DNA from 2 places in the Kitasatospora sp. NPDC059462 genome. Region 2 is predicted to be linked to the other one. Evidence: riboswitches for the same ligand, from Rfam matches in the RefSeq annotation. Region 2 holds a riboswitch; the other holds the start of a gene.
The links. Region 2 has a riboswitch for cobalamin ahead of ACFXAM_RS25740 (HoxN/HupN/NixA family nickel/cobalt transporter). Riboswitches for the same ligand answer to the same signal wherever they lie in the genome.

Region 1 (7,558 bases), on a different contig from region 2:
CGTCGGCGGAGCCGCGGCCCTGGCCACCGCCGCCGGGGTCTTCCTGCTGCGCCGCCGCACCACCACCGGCTGATCCCCGCCGGGGTGCCCCGGACCGGGGCACCCCGGCCTCCTTCCCCGCCTGCCTCCCGGCCTCCTCCGTCAGGCCGGACGGAGGTCGAAGCGCCAGTCGTTGCCGCGCATCGGCCGGCCCGGCGGGTACTCGAACTCCCGCACGCCCAGCAGCTCGAAGCCCGTGCCCCGGCACACCGCGTTGGACGCGGCGTTGTCCACCGAGGGGAAGGCGTGCAGGTACCGGTGGAGCCCGGCGGCCCGGGCCTCGGCCACCACCGCCCGGGTGGCGGCCTTCGCCACGCCCCGGCCCTGGAAGGCCGGCAGCACCGTCCAGCCGGTCTCGTACACCGGCCCGCCCTCCCACGTGCGCTCCCAGAACCCGATGCTGCCCGCCGCCGCGCCGTCCGGCAGCACGATCCGGAACATCCGCCCCGCGGCGGCGGGCCGGGCACTGAGGTCGACGTAGCGACGGTGACGGCGGGCCACCTGCCCCCCGCTCTCCGGGCCGCCGAGGTGCGCCATCAACTCCGGCGCGTTGAGGGCGGACAGCAGCGCGGCGTCCGCCTCGGACCAGGGCTCCAGGCGTACGGCGGTGACGTGATCGTCCATGGGCGTACGGTAGACGGCCCCACCGACAACCGCCCCACCGGCCGCCGCAGGCGGGGGACGGGACGGGGCCTAGCCGGCGGCCGGGCTGAGCCGGACCGGCAGGGACCGCAGGGCGTTCACGATGAACGACTCCTGCGGGAGCAGCCCCTCCGGCGGCAGCGCGAGTTCGACGTCGGGGAAGGCGCCGAACAGGGCGCTCAGCGCCTCCTCGGCCTCCATCGTGCCGAGCACCGCGCCCAAGCAGTAGTGCCGGCCGTGGCCGAAGGCCAGATGGGTCTTGTCGGACCGGGTGAGGTCGAACTCCTCCGGCCGGTCGGGGTGCAGGGCCGGATCCCGCCCGGCCGCGCCGAAGGCGAACAGGACCGGCTCGCCGGCCCGGATCAGCACGCCCTCGCCGAGGTCGATGTCCGCGGCGGCGAAGTACATCGGCAGGTGCATCACCGGCGCCTCCAGGCGCAGCGACTCCTCGATGGCGTCGCGCCAGGTCGCCGCGCCGGAGCGGATCAGCGCCAGCTGCCCGGGGTGCGAGAGCAGCAGCGCCACCGTGTGGTCGATGAGGTTGACGGCGGTCTCCGACCCGGCGCCGATCATCAGGATCAGGGTGGAGACCAGCTCCGACTCGCTGAGCCGGGACCCGTGGGCGTCACGGGTGGCGATCAGCTCGCTGGTCATGTCGTCGCCCGGCGCCGCCCGCTTGGTGGCGGCGAGGCGGGCCATGGCGGCGAACAGGTCGTCGAGGACGCCCTTGGCGTGCTCGGGGGTGGCGTCGGTCGCCAGGACGCCGTCCACCACCCGGCGCACCTCCGCCCGCTGCTCCTCGGGGACGCCGAACAGGTCGCAGATCAGCGTGGTCGGCAACGGGTAGGAGAGGCCGGTGTGCAGGTCGACGGTCGCGCCGGGCGCGGCGCCGCGCAGCGCGTCGACCAGGGCGGCGGCGATCGCCCGCACCCGGGGCCGCAGCGCCTCCACCCGGCGCGGGCCGAACGAGGGCGCGGTGAGGGTGCGCAGCCGGAGGTGGTCCGCACCGTCGCTGGTGAACATCGACTCCACCGCGACCCAGCTGGCCAGCGGCCAGTCGGGGCCGACCCGGCCGTCGATCCAGTCGGGCCAGTGGTGGCGGGCGTTCTTGGCGAGCCGGGGGTCGGTGAGCAGCTTCCGGGCGACGTCGGCCCGGGTCACCGACCAGGCCTGGACGCGGCCGGGGAGCTCGACCCGGACGGCTGGGCCGTGGGAGCGCAGATGGGCGGCCTCGGCGTGCAGGGCGGTGCCGCGGGTGTCGAGGACGTGGGTGTAGGGGCAGCGGGGTTCCATGGGCCCTCCTGGAAGGGGAGCGGCGGTCGGAAACGGTCGGCCGATGGTGACCGTACGACCGACCGGGCGGCGGCGGAAGGGCGCTTGTCACCGTGCCGCGCGCCCGGGGGCGCCGCCCCCGAGGGCCGGGCACCACGCGTTCGCCCGTCCCGGCCGGCTCCGGACGCCCCGGACGCGGTACGGGGGGCGTCACGGAATTCCGTGACGGGGCCGCCGTCCTGCGTCTACGCTGACCGTGCAGCTGGTTCGCCCTGCCCGCCAGGCAGGCGCGTCGTAAGAGGGAACCCGGTGACGCCTTTCGACTGGCCAGTCCGGGACTGCCCCGCAGCGGTGAGCGGGAACGACCGCCGTCATACGCACTGGGCCCGAGCGGCCCGGGAAGCGACGGCCAGTAGGTGTCCGCCCTTTCGGGGGCGGGCGTGCCCGCGAGTCCGAAGACCTGCCCGCTGTCCGCGCGCGACCGATCGCGCGCGGCCATCCCGGTGACCTCGTGGGCGGGTCGGCGTGCACACGGAGCCGCGTAGGCGCCTCCGTCCGGTACGTCATCCCTTCGCGCCCTCGTCCCGTCACCGGGCACCGAGGATCAAGACTCGCGAAGGAGAGTCCCTTGACAGCGAAGTCCGCAGCCGCGGCCACCCTGGCCACCGTCCACGGCTACCCCCGGCAGGGCCGGAACCGGGAGCTCAAGAAGGCGGTCGAGGGCTACTGGAAGGGCACCGTCACCGCCGACGCCCTGCACGCCACCGCCGCCCGACTGCGCCGGGAGAACTGGACGCAGCTCGCCGGGGCGGGCGTGCGCGAACTCCCCACCGGCGACTTCTCGCTCTACGACCACGTGCTCGACACCACCGTCGCCGTCGGCGCCGTCCCCGCCCGCCACCGGGCCGCCGTCGACGCCGACCCGCTCGACGGCTACTTCGCCATGGCGCGCGGCACCCAGGACGCCGCGCCGCTGGAGATGACCAAGTGGTTCGACACCAACTACCACTACCTCGTCCCCGAACTGGGGCCGGACACCGCCTTCACCGCCAACTCCGGCAAGGCGGTCGGCGAACTCGCCGAGGCGCTCGCCGCCGGCCACGAGGCCCGCCCGGTGCTGGTGGGCCCGGTCACCTACCTGCTGCTGGCCGAGCCCGCCCCCGGCGTCGCGGAGGACTTCCGGCCGCTCACCCTGCTGGACCGGCTGCTGCCCGTCTACGCCGAACTCCTCGCCGACCTGCACGCGGCCGGCGCGGACTGGGTGCAGCTGGACGAGCCCGCGCTCGTCCAGGACCGCACCCCGGCCGAACTGAACGCCGTCGCCCGCGCCTACCGCGAGCTCGGCGCCCGCACCGACCGGCCGAAGCTGCTGGTCGCGAGCTACTTCGACCGCCTCGGCGAGGCGCTTCCGGTGCTGGCCGCGGCGCCCGTGGAGGGGCTGGCACTGGACTTCACCGGGCCGGCCGCCGCCAATCTGGACGACCTCGCCGCCGCCGGCGGACTGCCCGGCAAGCGCCTGGTCGCGGGCGTCGTCGACGGCCGCAACATCTGGATCAACGACCTGGAGGCCTCGCTCGCCACCCTGGCCACCCTGCTCGGCCTGGCCGGCCACGTGGACGTGGCGCCGTCCTGCTCCCTGCTGCACGTGCCGGTCGACGCCACCGCCGAGCGGGACCTCGACCCGCAGCTCGCCCGCTGGCTCGCCTTCGCCCGGCAGAAGGCCGAGGAGACCGCGCTGCTCGCGCGCGGCCTGCGCGAGGGCACCGGCGCGATCGCCGCCGAACTCGCCGCCAACCGCGCCCACCTGGCCTCCCGGGCCGCCTCCCCGATCACCCGCGACCCCGCCGTGCGCGCCCGCACCGCCGCCGTCACCGCCGAGGACGCCCGCCGCACCCCGGCCCACCCCGGGCGCGCCGGGGCCCAGCGCGCCCGGCTCGGCCTTCCGCTGCTGCCCACCACCACGATCGGCTCCTTCCCGCAGACCGCCGAACTGCGGGCCGCCCGCGCCGACCTCACCGCCGGGCGGACCGACGCCGCCGCCTACCGGGCGCGGATGGAGGCCGAGGTCCGCGAGGTGATCGCCTTCCAGGAGAAGGCCGGGCTGGACGTCCTGGTGCACGGCGAGCCCGAACGCAACGACATGGTCCAGTACTTCGCCGAACAGCTCACCGGCTTCCTCGCCACCCGGCACGGCTGGGTGCAGTCCTACGGCACCCGCTACGTCCGCCCGCCGGTCCTTGCCGGGGACGTCTCCCGCCCGGGCCCGATGACGGTCGACTGGTTCCGCTACGCCCAGGGCCTCACCGACCGCCCGGTCAAGGGCATGCTCACCGGCCCGGTCACCATGCTCGCGTGGTCCTTCGTCCGCGACGACCAGCCGCTCGCCGACACCGCCCGCCAGGTCGCCCTGGCCCTGCGCGACGAGGTCGCCGACCTGGAGGCCGCCGGCGCCGCCGTCGTCCAGGTCGACGAACCCGCCCTGCGTGAGACCCTGCCGCTGCGCGCCGACGGCCGACCGGCCTACCTGGACTGGGCGACGGAGGCGTTCCGCCTCGCCACCTCCGGCGTCCGCGCCGACACCCAGATCCACACCCACATGTGCTACGCCGAGTTCGGCGCGATCATGACGGCCATCGACGACCTCGACGCGGACGTCATCTCCCTGGAGGCCACCCGCTCCCACATGCGGGTCGCCGGCGAACTCGCCGCCGCCGGGTACCCGCGCGAGGTCGGCCCCGGCGTGTGGGACATCCACTCCTCGCGCGTACCGAGCGCCGACGAGGCCGAGCGGCTGCTGCGCACCGGCCTGGCCGCGATCCCCGCCGAGCGGCTCTGGGTCAACCCCGACTGCGGCCTGAAGACCCGCGGCTGGCCGGAGACCCGCGCCTCCCTGGAGAACCTGGTCACCGCCGCCCGCCGCCTGCGCGGGGAACTCACGGGCTGACGCGGCCGCGGGCGCGCACACCCCGCGGTGCGCGCCCGCCCTTCCGGGGGTCGGCAAGGGCCCGGGGCTCTCGTGGCGGCGCCACGACGGGCGCTTCCGGCCGCGCCGCCGGTGGCGCGCGGGCCGCGCGGCGCCGCGGGCGGGTAGCCTGCCGGGGTGGCGGTCCACGGGTTCGGGGTGACGGAGTTCCAGCTGGTGCTGCTGCGCCGGATGGCGGACTTCCGGCCGGAGCCGGTCGAGGAGGCGCTGCGCCGGCTGGGGGCGACGCGCGCGGGCATGCGCGAGGCGAACAAGCGGTGGCAGGCGATGGTGCGCGCGCCGGGGTCCCCGTCCGGCGGGCGGCGCTGGACGGCCGTGCTCGGCGCGCCGGAGGCGGTGCTGCCGCGGCGCGTCGGGGACCTCGTCTGCACCGCACGGCAGTGGGCGCTGCCGCTCTGGCCCGACCTGCGCTTCGAGGTGCTCCTCGCGCCGGGCGGGGCGGAACTGAACGCCTGGCTGGTGCGGGCGCCGGGCAGCCGGCCGCCGGTGCTGCGCACGCTCGCCGATCTGACGCCGTGGAGCTGTGTGGTGGCCGACCTGGGCGCCGCGTTCCCGCCCGCCGTTGCGCGCGAGGGCAGCGCGCCCACCAGGTTCCGGCTGGACTTCACCGCGCCGGACACCGACGGCCGGCCGTGTGCCTGCACCGCGGACTTCACCTGGGGACTGCTCCAGGAGGTGCGTCCGGCCTGAGCCGCCGGTCCGGCCCGGCGGCTCGGCGCCGGTGCACCGTCCGCCCGCCGATCACGGTGCGCTCGGGCAGCAGGTCGCGCAGCTCCTCGACCGGGCAGCTCAGCGGATCGGCGGGCCACAGCGTCAGATCGGCGAGCGCGCCCGGGCGCAGGGTGCCGCGGATGTCGCTCTCGCCGGTCAGCCGGGCGGCGTTGACGGTGTGCAGGGCGATCGCCTCGGCGCGCCCGATGGCGTGCTCGGCGCCGATCACCCCGGCCACGGTGGCCCGGGTGGTCATGCCCCACACCGAGAGCATCGCGCCGTACGGGCCGACCGGGAAGTCCGAACCGGCGGAGAGCTGCGCGCCCTCGTCGAGCCACTCGCGCAGCGGGAACAGCGCACCGGTGCGCTCGGCGCCCCAGGCCCGCTGCTGGGTGCGCGCGCCGTCGTGCAGCAGCGGGTGCTGGACGGTCACCGGGACGCCGAGGGCAACGGCCCGGGCGCGCTGGTCGGGCCGGGCGAGGCCGGCGTGCTCGACGACCAGAGTGCCGGCGGGCAGGCCGGGGCGGCGCGCGAGCACCTCCTCGTAGACGTCGAGCAGGACGCGCAGCCCGCGGTCGCCCCAGGCGTGCACCCCGACCCGCAGGCCGCGCCCGGCCACCCGGTCGACGGCCTCCGTCAGCTCCCCGGGCTCCCAGAGCAGCCGCCCGTGGTAGCACGGCCGCCCCTGGTACGGCTCCTCCAGCGCGCCCGCCTCGAAGCCGCCGTCGATGCCGAACTTCACCCCCCAGACGGAGAACCGGTCGTCCTCGTGGCCGGCGGCGCGCCAGGCCACGACCCGGTCCAGCAGCCCGTCCACCTCCGCCGGGGTGCGGACGGCGAAGCCGGAGACCAGGGCCCGGACCCGGACGGCGAGCGCGCCGCGGTCGCGGGCGGCGCGCAGCACGTCGAGGTCCTCTACCGGGACCAGGCAGTCGCGGACGGTGCCGATCCCGGTGGCGGCGTAGTCGGCGGAGGCGGCGCGCAGGCCGTCGATCCGCTCGTCGAGCCCGGGCCGGGGCAGGACGCGTTCGGCGAGCTGGGTCGCCTTGTCGATCAGCCGCCCGGTGAGCCGGCCGGCCGCGTCGCGCTCGATCACGCCGCCGGGCGGGTCGGGGGTGGCGGCGGTGATGCCGGCCAGCCGCAGCGCCGCGGAGTTGAGCACCATGTTGTAGGCGCCGCGGCGCACCAGCACCGGGTGGTCGGCGGTGGCGCCGTCCAGCTCCCCGGTGGTGGGCAGCCGCTGCTCGGCGAGGTTCACCTCCTGCCAGTTCACGGTGGTGCGGATCCATCCGCCGGCCGGGGTGCGGGCGGCGCGCTCGCGGATCAGGGCGAGGAATCCGGCGAGGTCGGCGGCCCGGTGGACGGGGACGCCGGACACGCTGTGGCCGGCCAGGACCAGATGGGTGTGGGTGTCGTCGAAGGCGGGCAGCACGGTGCCGTGCGGCGCGTCGACGAACTCGGTGGCCGGACCGGCGAGCGCGTCCAGACCGTGCGGGTCGGGGGAGAGCGCGGTGATCCGGCCGCCGGTGACGGCGACCGCGCGCCGCGGGGCCTCGCCGGGGACGAGGGTGTGCACGGCGCCGGCGCGCACCAGCAGGTCGGCGGGCGGACGGATCATCACGGCTCCCCGGGGTGGGCGGCGGTCCTGCCGGTGACCTTCTCCACGTACTCCAGAGCGGGCCCGGAGAGCAGGCCGTGCAGTTCGGTGAAGACGGCCCGGGCCGCGACGGCGTTCCAGTCGGCGGGCAGCAGCGGCTCGGGCAGGCCCGGGTCGAGGTAGGGCAGCCGGCGCCACTGGTCGAGCATCGGGACGTACGCGCGGAACGCCCCGGCCGGGTCGGGGCCGGCCCGGCGCGTGCGCAGGGCGGTGGCGGCCGGCTGCCAGGCGTCGGTGAAGGCCGCGTACTGGGC
Region 2 (7,558 bases):
GGTGGCGGCGGAGAGGTAGTAGCCGCTGATCGAGACCGGGTCGGCGTGGCCGGCGCTCTCCGGGCGGGCGGTGTGCGCGAGCGTGAGCGCATGGCCGGCCACGGCCAGCAGCAGTCCGCCGTTGACGCCGCCGCCGATCTGCCAGCCGGCGCCGAGTTCACCGTCGTAGCGGCCGGGCTCGTCCGGGTGCGGGGAGAGCGCGATGCCCTGGTCGAACTCGCTGCGGATCGCCGTGGTCATGGAGGTGGCCTGCCCTTCGCTGCGGGGTCGCCGGCGGGCACGGGGCCGCCGGCGCGCCGGGTTACTGGCGAGTAGAGGCCACCATACGCCGACCGGGTGAACACGCACGACGGCCGCCGGACCGTTTCCGGTCCGGCGGCCGTGGTGCACGCCGTGCGCAGGGGTCAGCGGCGGATGCCGGGCTTCAGCTCCAGGAAGCGGGCCAGCAGGCCGTTGACGAACGCCGGGGAGTCGTCGGTGGAGTACTCCTTGGCGATCTCCACGGCCTCGTCCAGGACGACCGCGTCGGGGACGCGGTCCTCCCAGATCAGCTCGTACGCGCCGAGCCGCAGGACGTTGCGGTCCGCGATCGGCATCCGGTCGAGCGTCCAGCCGACCGCGTACTGCGAGATCAGCTCGTCGATCCGGCGGGCGTGCTGGACGTAACCCTCGACCAGCTCCATGGTGTACTCGCCGACCTGCGGGGTGCCCTCGTCAGGCTTGGGCTCCCGGGCCCGGGCCACCCAGTCGGCGAGGACCGTCAGCGGGTCGACCCCGCGGTGGTCGGCCTCGAACAGGATCTGGAAGGCTCGCGTGCGGGCCTTGGTGCGTGCGGACGACACGGACTTACTTCACCCGGCCGAGGTAGCTGCCGTCGCGGGTGTCGACCTTGACCTTCTCGCCGGTGGTGATGAACAGCGGCACCTGGATCTCGGCGCCGGTCTCCAGCGTCGCCGGCTTGGTGCCACCGGTGGAGCGGTCGCCCTGGACGCCCGGCTCGGTCTCGGCGATGACCAGCTCGACGGCGGCCGGGAGCTCGATGTAGAGCACCGAACCCTCGTTGACGGCGACGAGCGCGTCGAAGCCCTCCAGCAGGTACTTGGCGGCGTCGCCGACGACGACCGGCTCGATGGCCAGCTGGTCGTAGGTGTCCATGTCCATGAACACGAAGTTCTCGCCGTCCTTGTACGAGAACTGCATGGTGCGCTTGTCGACGTTGGCGGTCTCGACCTTGGTGCCCGCGTTGAAGGTCTTGTCGACGACCTTGCCCGTCAGGACCTCCTTGAGCTTGGTACGCACGAAGGCCGGGCCCTTGCCGGGCTTGACGTGCTGGAACTCGACGACGGACCAGAGCTTGCCGCCCTCCAGCTTGAGGACCATGCCGTTCTTGAGATCGTTCGTGGAAGCCACGGGCGCACTTACTCCTGGATATAGCTGTCAAGGAACCAAGGGACGCGTCCTGTGGCACACCTGCGTCACAGGGCGAGGAGCTCCTTGGTGGTGATGGTGAGCAGCTCGGGCCCGCCCTCGTCCAGGGGGCGCACCACGAGCGTGTCCTCGATCCGGACCCCGCCCCGCCCCGGGAGGTGGACCCCCGGGCCGACGGTGACCGGTACGCGGCTGTCCAGTTTACCCATGTCCGTGGGGCCGAGGCGCGGGGCCTCCCGGATCTCCAGGCCGATGCCGTGGCCGATCGGGTGCACGGAGCCCTCGGTGTGCCCGGCCGCCCCCAGGATCTCCCGCGCAGCCCGGTCGGGTACGCACAGCTCGACCCCCGGCCCGAGCGCCTCCCGCCCGGCCCGCTGGGCGCGGAACACCAGCCGGTGCAGCTCGACCTGCCAGGGCGCGGGGGCCGCTCCGATCACGAAGGTGCGGGCGGTGGACACCCCGTAGCCGCGGTACTGCGCGCCGAGCACCACGGTCAGGAAGTCGCCCTCCTCCACCCGCCGGTCGGTGGGCTGGTGCGCCGGCTGGCCGGAGTGGCTGCCGGTGCCGACCGAGACCGGGAAGGCCGCCCGGTCGGCGCCGTGGTCGATCATCCGGCGCTCCAGCTCCATCGCCAGGTGCCGTTCGGTGCGCCCGACCAGGATCGACTCCAGCAGCTCGCCGAGCGCCTGGTCGGCGATCTCGGCGGCGATCCGCAGGTCGGCGATCTCGTGCTCGTCCTTGACCACCCGCAGCCGCTCGACCGCCTGGCCGACGTCCGCCAGCCGCACCCCCTCGGCCAGCCCGGCCACCGCCCGGTGCCGGGCGACCGTCAGGTCGTGCTCCTCCACCGCCAGCCCGGCCGCCCCCAGCCGCGCCGCGGCGGCCGCCGCGGCCAGCGCGGTGTCGGAACCGGCGGCCACCGGCAGCCGGGTGACGTCGGGGGCGATCAGGTGCTCGCCGGTGTCGTCCGGCGGCAGGTCGTCCGGCAGCGCGAGCAGCACCCGGTCCCGGGTCAGCAGCAGGCTCGCCCCGCACGGCGGGCAGCCGGTCAGGTACCGCACGTTCGCCGCCCGGGTGATCAGCGCCGCGTCGGCCCCGGAGGCACCGCAGTGCTCCCGCAACCGCTCCCGGCGGCCCGCGTACGCATCAGCCATGCGTCGAGCCTACGAACCCGGCCCCCGATCCGCCCGCCGAACGCCCCCACCCGGGCAGCCCCGGCCGCCCGCCCGGGCCGCTACTCCGCGGCCTTCGGGCTCCACTTCCGCTCCACCCCGGCCAGCCGCCAGTAGGCGATGGCGGCGGCCCAGACCACCACGAACAGGGCGACGATCGCGTAGCCGACGTTGTCCAGCGAGATGTCCGCGATCCAGCCGCTCACCGGGTCGGTGAGGTCCAGCTTCTCGTGCAGCACGCCGACCAGCTCGATGGTGCCGATGACGAAGGCCACCGCGATGGACAGCCCGGTGATCGTCAGGTTGTAGTACACCTTCCGCACCGGGTTGGAGAACGCCCACTGGTAGGCGAAGTTCATGAAAGTGCCGTCCAGCGTGTCGAACAGGCTCATCCCGGCCGCGAACAGCAGCGGCAGGCAGACGATCGCGTACCACGGCAGGCCGGAGGCCGCGCCCGAGCCGGCCATCACCATCAGGGTGACCTCGGTCGCGGTGTCGAAGCCCAGGCCCAGCACCATGCCGACCGGGAACATCTGCCCGGGCCGGGTGATCGAGCGGGTCGCCCGGTTCAGCACCCGGGCCATCAGGCCGCGCGCGTTCAGGTGCGCCTCCAGCTCGGCCTCGTCGAACCGGCCGGCGCGCATCGAGCGGAACACCCTGAGGATGCCGAACAGCGCCGCCAGGTTCAGCGCGCCGATCAGGTACAGGAAGACGCCGGAGGCCGAGGTGCCGACCATGCCCAGCCACTGGTGGGTGGACGACTCGTCGTCCATCAGCGTGTTGGCCAGCTGCGCGCCGCCCGCCACCAGGGCGGCCATCAGCACCACCATCGAGGAGTGCCCGAGCGCGAACCAGAAGCCCACCGAGACCGGGCGCTTGCCGTCCGCCATCAGCTTGCGGGTGGTGTTGTCGATCACCGCGATGTGGTCGGCGTCGAAGGCGTGGCGCATGCCGAGGGTGTAGGCGGTGATGCCCAGGCCCACCCCGAAGACCTGGGTGCCCACCTCGTACTTCTCCGGCGCCACCAGGAAGATCAACGTGCCGAACGCCACCACGTGCATGGCGAGGATCACGCCCAGCAGCCCGGCGGTGCGCAGGGTGTCCTCCCGGCGCCAGCGGAAGGCGGGCAGGGCGGCGGGCGACGCCGCGGCGGCGGCGGTTTCGGGCAGGGTCATCTGCGGATCACGCTCCAGCACCTCGTGGAATGACTTCGTGAGATGCCGCGGCCGGTCTCCTGGCTTACGGGGCTCCCGTACCCGCCTTCCCAAGCGCGCGAGGCGCCCAGTGGCGTCGTGGGTACGGACACTCTCCCCCGATCACAGTGGCGAGGGCCGCTCCGGACTGGGACCCCTGAGGGTCCGTCACCGGTCTTCCCGAGCACCACGGCGGGGAACACCGTAGGGGCCCGGGGCGACCCATGCAAGGCTGCGCACCTACGCAGGTGTTCAGGATCACAACCTCCCGCCTGCCAGAATGGGCCGTATGCATCTCGTACCGGCCGACCGCGCGGGCCACCGCACCATCGACGGCCACCGGGTCTGCGAGGCCATCGCCGCGATCGGCGACACCGCCCACGTCCGCTCCTGGGCCGACCGCTTCGCCCTGCTCGCCGACCCCGGCAGGCTCGCCCTCCTGCTCGCCCTGCACCGCACCGGCCCCCTCGCCGTCACCGACCTCGCCGTCGCCACCGGCATGCGCGACCCCGCCGTCTCCCAGGCCCTGCGCCTCCTGCGCACCGCCGGCGTGGTGGCCGGCGAGAAGGAGGGCCGCGTCGTGCGCTACCGGCTCGTGGACGCCACCCTGCGCCCCCTCCTCGACCAATGCGCCGGCGACACCCCCGCCATAGCAGCCGGCTGACCGCCGGGCGGCTCGCTCAGCGCCCCCGCAGCTCCCCCAGCCGGGCACGGTTGCGGTCGGCCAGGGCCTCGTCGCCCAGCTCCTCCGCCAGTTCGACGAGCAGCGCCCGCGCCGTCCCCTCCTTCGCCGGCTGGCCCAGCTCGCGGGCCCGCCCGGCGCTCCGCTCCGCCGCGGCGGCCGCCGCCGCGGGCCGGTGCAGCGCTCGCTCGGCCCGGGCCTCGACCAGCGGAAGCCGCATCAGCATCGGGGCGTCGCCCTCCTGCTCGGCCAGCTCGGTCGCGTCCCGCAGCACGGTCAGCGCCTCCTCCGGCCGCCCGGCGGCCACCAGGGCCTGGGCGAGGTTGTAGCTCTGCACCACCACCCCGTGCGGGTCGCCAGCGTTGGCCTCCCGGGCCAGGGTGAACAGCTCGACGGCCCGCTCCGGCCGCCCGTCGGCCAGGCAGAGCAGGCCGTCCGTCTCCCACAGCACACCGGCCAGCCGCGGCTCGTCCACCTCCGGCAACAGGGCCGCGGCGGCCGCCAACTGCTCCGCGGCGAGCGGGTACTCGGCGCGCTCGCAGTAGGCACGCCCGAGCTGGTTGCGCATCCGGATCTCGGCGTCCGGCCGGCCGTCCCGCCGGGCCGCCTCGACGCCGAGCAGGTGGCTCTCCACCCAGTCCCCGTAGTGCTTGCGCCCGTGGTAGAGCGGCCAGAGCGACTCGCAGAGCCGCCACACCTCGCCGTGCCACCGCTGCTCTGCGGCGGAACGGACGGCGCCCAGCAGATTGGCCCGCTCGCTCTGCAGCCACTCCAGCGCGTCCGGTGCCGACCCGAAGCCGGGCAGCACCGCGCCGTCCCCTCCGACCGCCGCGCCCTCATCGCCCTGGAGCCGCAAACGGTCCCCGATCGCCCGGTCGGCGAGCGCCGCACGGCCGCGGTAGTAGGCGACGATCCGGGCCAGCAGGTCCAGCCGGCCGGGCAGTTCGCGGACCACCCCGGCCGCGTGCAGCCGGACCAGGTCGTGGGCGCGGTAGCGGCGCTCCGGCCCCTCGTCCGCGACGTCGTCCAGCAGGTGCGCCGAGCGCAGGTCCGCCAGACCGTCCGCGACCCGCGGCACCCCCACGGCCTCCGCCAGTTCGGCCGAGACCAGCGGGCCGGGATTGACGCCCAGGAGGCAGTAGAGCCGACGGGTGTGCTCGGGCAACCGCCGGTGAACGGTGTCCAGAACGTCCCCCACGGCGCCCTCCTCATTGCTCAGTGACGACAACCTGCGCTCCTTGTCCGTCAGTTCGTCCAGCACCCGGTCCACCCGCAGTTCCTCGCGGTCCAGCAGCCGGTACCCCACGGCGTTCAGCGCCAACGGAAGGCCGCCGCAGAGCTCGACCAGCCGTGCCAGCTCCGCGTCCGTCCCGCGGCCCGGGCCCAGCCAGCCGCGGACCAGCGTGCTCCCGGCCGCGGTCGGGAGCGGGTCGAGGCGCACCACCTCGGCGCCGTCCAGGGCGAGGCCGGGCAGCCGCCGCCTCCCGGCGGCCACCACGAGCCCGGTGGCGGGCAGCAGCGCCCGGACCTCGGCGGCGTGCTCGACGTTGTCCAGGAAGACCAGCACACGGCGCCCCGCGGCCGTCGTGGTGCGGAAGGCCGCCGCCCGTTCTGCCGGTGCGTCCGGCACGGACGGGAGCCCGAAACCGCGCAGGAAGCCGCCGAGCACCTCGCCGAGGTCCACCCCGCCGGGATGCCGGTGGACGGCGAGGTCCGCATAGAGCTGGCCACCCGCGAAATGCACCGCGGACCGGGCCGCGAACTGGGCCACGAGCTCGGTCTTGCCGACACCGCCGAGGCCGCTGAGCGCCACGACGGCCGGGCGGACGTCGTCCAGCCGGCCCAGCACCGCCTCCAGCCGGGCGAACTCGCCGTCGCGGTTGACGAACGCCCGGCGCGGGCCGCGGATCTGGCGCGGGACCACGATTCCGGGCGCCGCCGCCATGACGACCGTGCCGGCCTGGACCACCGTGCCGTGGACCGTGCCCGACACGGTGTTGACCGTCCGGTGGACCTCCGTCATCCGCGCGCTCCCTCCGACCGGCCCGGCTGCCCCGGGCCAAGCCTACGGGCGGAGTTGATGGTGGGTCAGGTGGTCGGGCGGGGTGGTTGGCAGGTGGGGCACCAGAAGAGGTTGCGGGAGGCGTGTTCCTCGGTGCGGATGTCGGTGGCGCAGATCAGGCAGGGTTGGCCGGCGCGGCGGTAGACGTAGACCTCGCCGCCGTGGTCGTCGACGCGCGGGGGGCGGTTCATCGCCTCGGGGGTGTGCTCGGGGCGGACGGTGTCGATGCGGCCGGCGGCGGTGCCCTCGCGCATCAGGGCGACCAGGTCGGCCCAGATGGCGTCCCACTCGGTGCGGCGCAGGGAGCGGCCGGGCAGCTGGGGGTCGATGCCGTGCCGGAACAGCACCTCGGCGCGGTAGACGTTGCCGACGCCGGCCAGCACCTTCTGGTCCATCAGCAGGGCGGCGACGGTCGTGCGGCTGCCGGTCATCCGCCGCCAGGCGGCGTCCGGGTCGGCGTCGGCGCGCAGCGGGTCCGGGCCGAGGCGGGCGGCGACGGCGGCCTTCTCGGCGTCGGTGATCAGGGCGCAGGTGTTGGGGCCGCGCAGGTCGGCGTAGTGCTCGTCGTTCTCCAGGCGCAGCCGGACCAGGCCGACCGGCTCCGGCACCTGGCCGTCGGCGGTGTCGCCGAAGGTGAAGCCGCCGTACAGGCCGAGGTGGACGTGCACCCAGGCGTCCTCGCCGAAGCCGAGGAAGAGGTGCTTGCCGGTGGCCTCGGCCGCGACCAGCTCCCGTCCGTCGATCAGCTCGGCGCCGTCCGCGAAGCGGCCCTGCGGGCTGCTGGCGCGGACCGGCCGGCCGCCGAAGGCGCGGTGGTTCTCGGCGGCGAGGCGGTGGATGATGTGGCCTTCCGGCACGGGCGCGGCTCCCCCCGGTGGTTCGTTCAGGACCCGTCCATCATCGCAGCCGGCACCGACAGCGCGGCCGGGCCGGCGGCGGCGCTCAGCGCACCGGCATGCCCATCAGCCGGGCCAGGATCACCCGGTCGAGTTCGGCGGCCGTGGCGGCCACGTCGAGGTGG

Region 1: it holds a riboswitch for cobalamin, as region 2 does, so the genes downstream of both, metE (5-methyltetrahydropteroyltriglutamate--homocysteine S-methyltransferase) here and ACFXAM_RS25740 (HoxN/HupN/NixA family nickel/cobalt transporter) in region 2, are expected to answer to the same signal.

Annotation. Positions count from the first base shown of each region.
Region 1 covers NZ_JBHYUU010000174.1:4,703-12,260, reverse strand. The annotation lists gene ACFXAM_RS31200 (choice-of-anchor P family protein) at 1-73, shown strand, start outside; gene ACFXAM_RS31195 (GNAT family N-acetyltransferase) at 142-663, opposite strand; gene ACFXAM_RS31190 (cytochrome P450) at 733-1,974, opposite strand; cobalamin riboswitch at 2,200-2,436, shown strand; gene metE (5-methyltetrahydropteroyltriglutamate--homocysteine S-methyltransferase) at 2,582-4,897, shown strand; gene ACFXAM_RS31180 (hypothetical protein) at 5,108-5,626, shown strand; gene ACFXAM_RS31175 (amidohydrolase) at 5,589-7,265, opposite strand; gene ACFXAM_RS31170 (PaaX family transcriptional regulator C-terminal domain-containing protein) at 7,265-7,558, opposite strand, start outside.
Region 2 covers NZ_JBHYUU010000116.1:19,328-26,885, forward strand. The annotation lists gene ACFXAM_RS25720 (thioesterase family protein) at 1-240, opposite strand, end outside; gene nusB (transcription antitermination factor NusB) at 405-842, opposite strand; gene efp (elongation factor P) at 847-1,410, opposite strand; gene ACFXAM_RS25735 (M24 family metallopeptidase) at 1,476-2,582, opposite strand; gene ACFXAM_RS25740 (HoxN/HupN/NixA family nickel/cobalt transporter) at 2,663-3,775, opposite strand; cobalamin riboswitch at 3,807-4,000, opposite strand; gene ACFXAM_RS25745 (ArsR/SmtB family transcription factor) at 4,083-4,457, shown strand; gene ACFXAM_RS25750 (hypothetical protein) at 4,474-6,498, opposite strand; gene ACFXAM_RS25755 (Fpg/Nei family DNA glycosylase) at 6,564-7,394, opposite strand; gene ACFXAM_RS25760 (AAA family ATPase) at 7,480-7,558, opposite strand, start outside.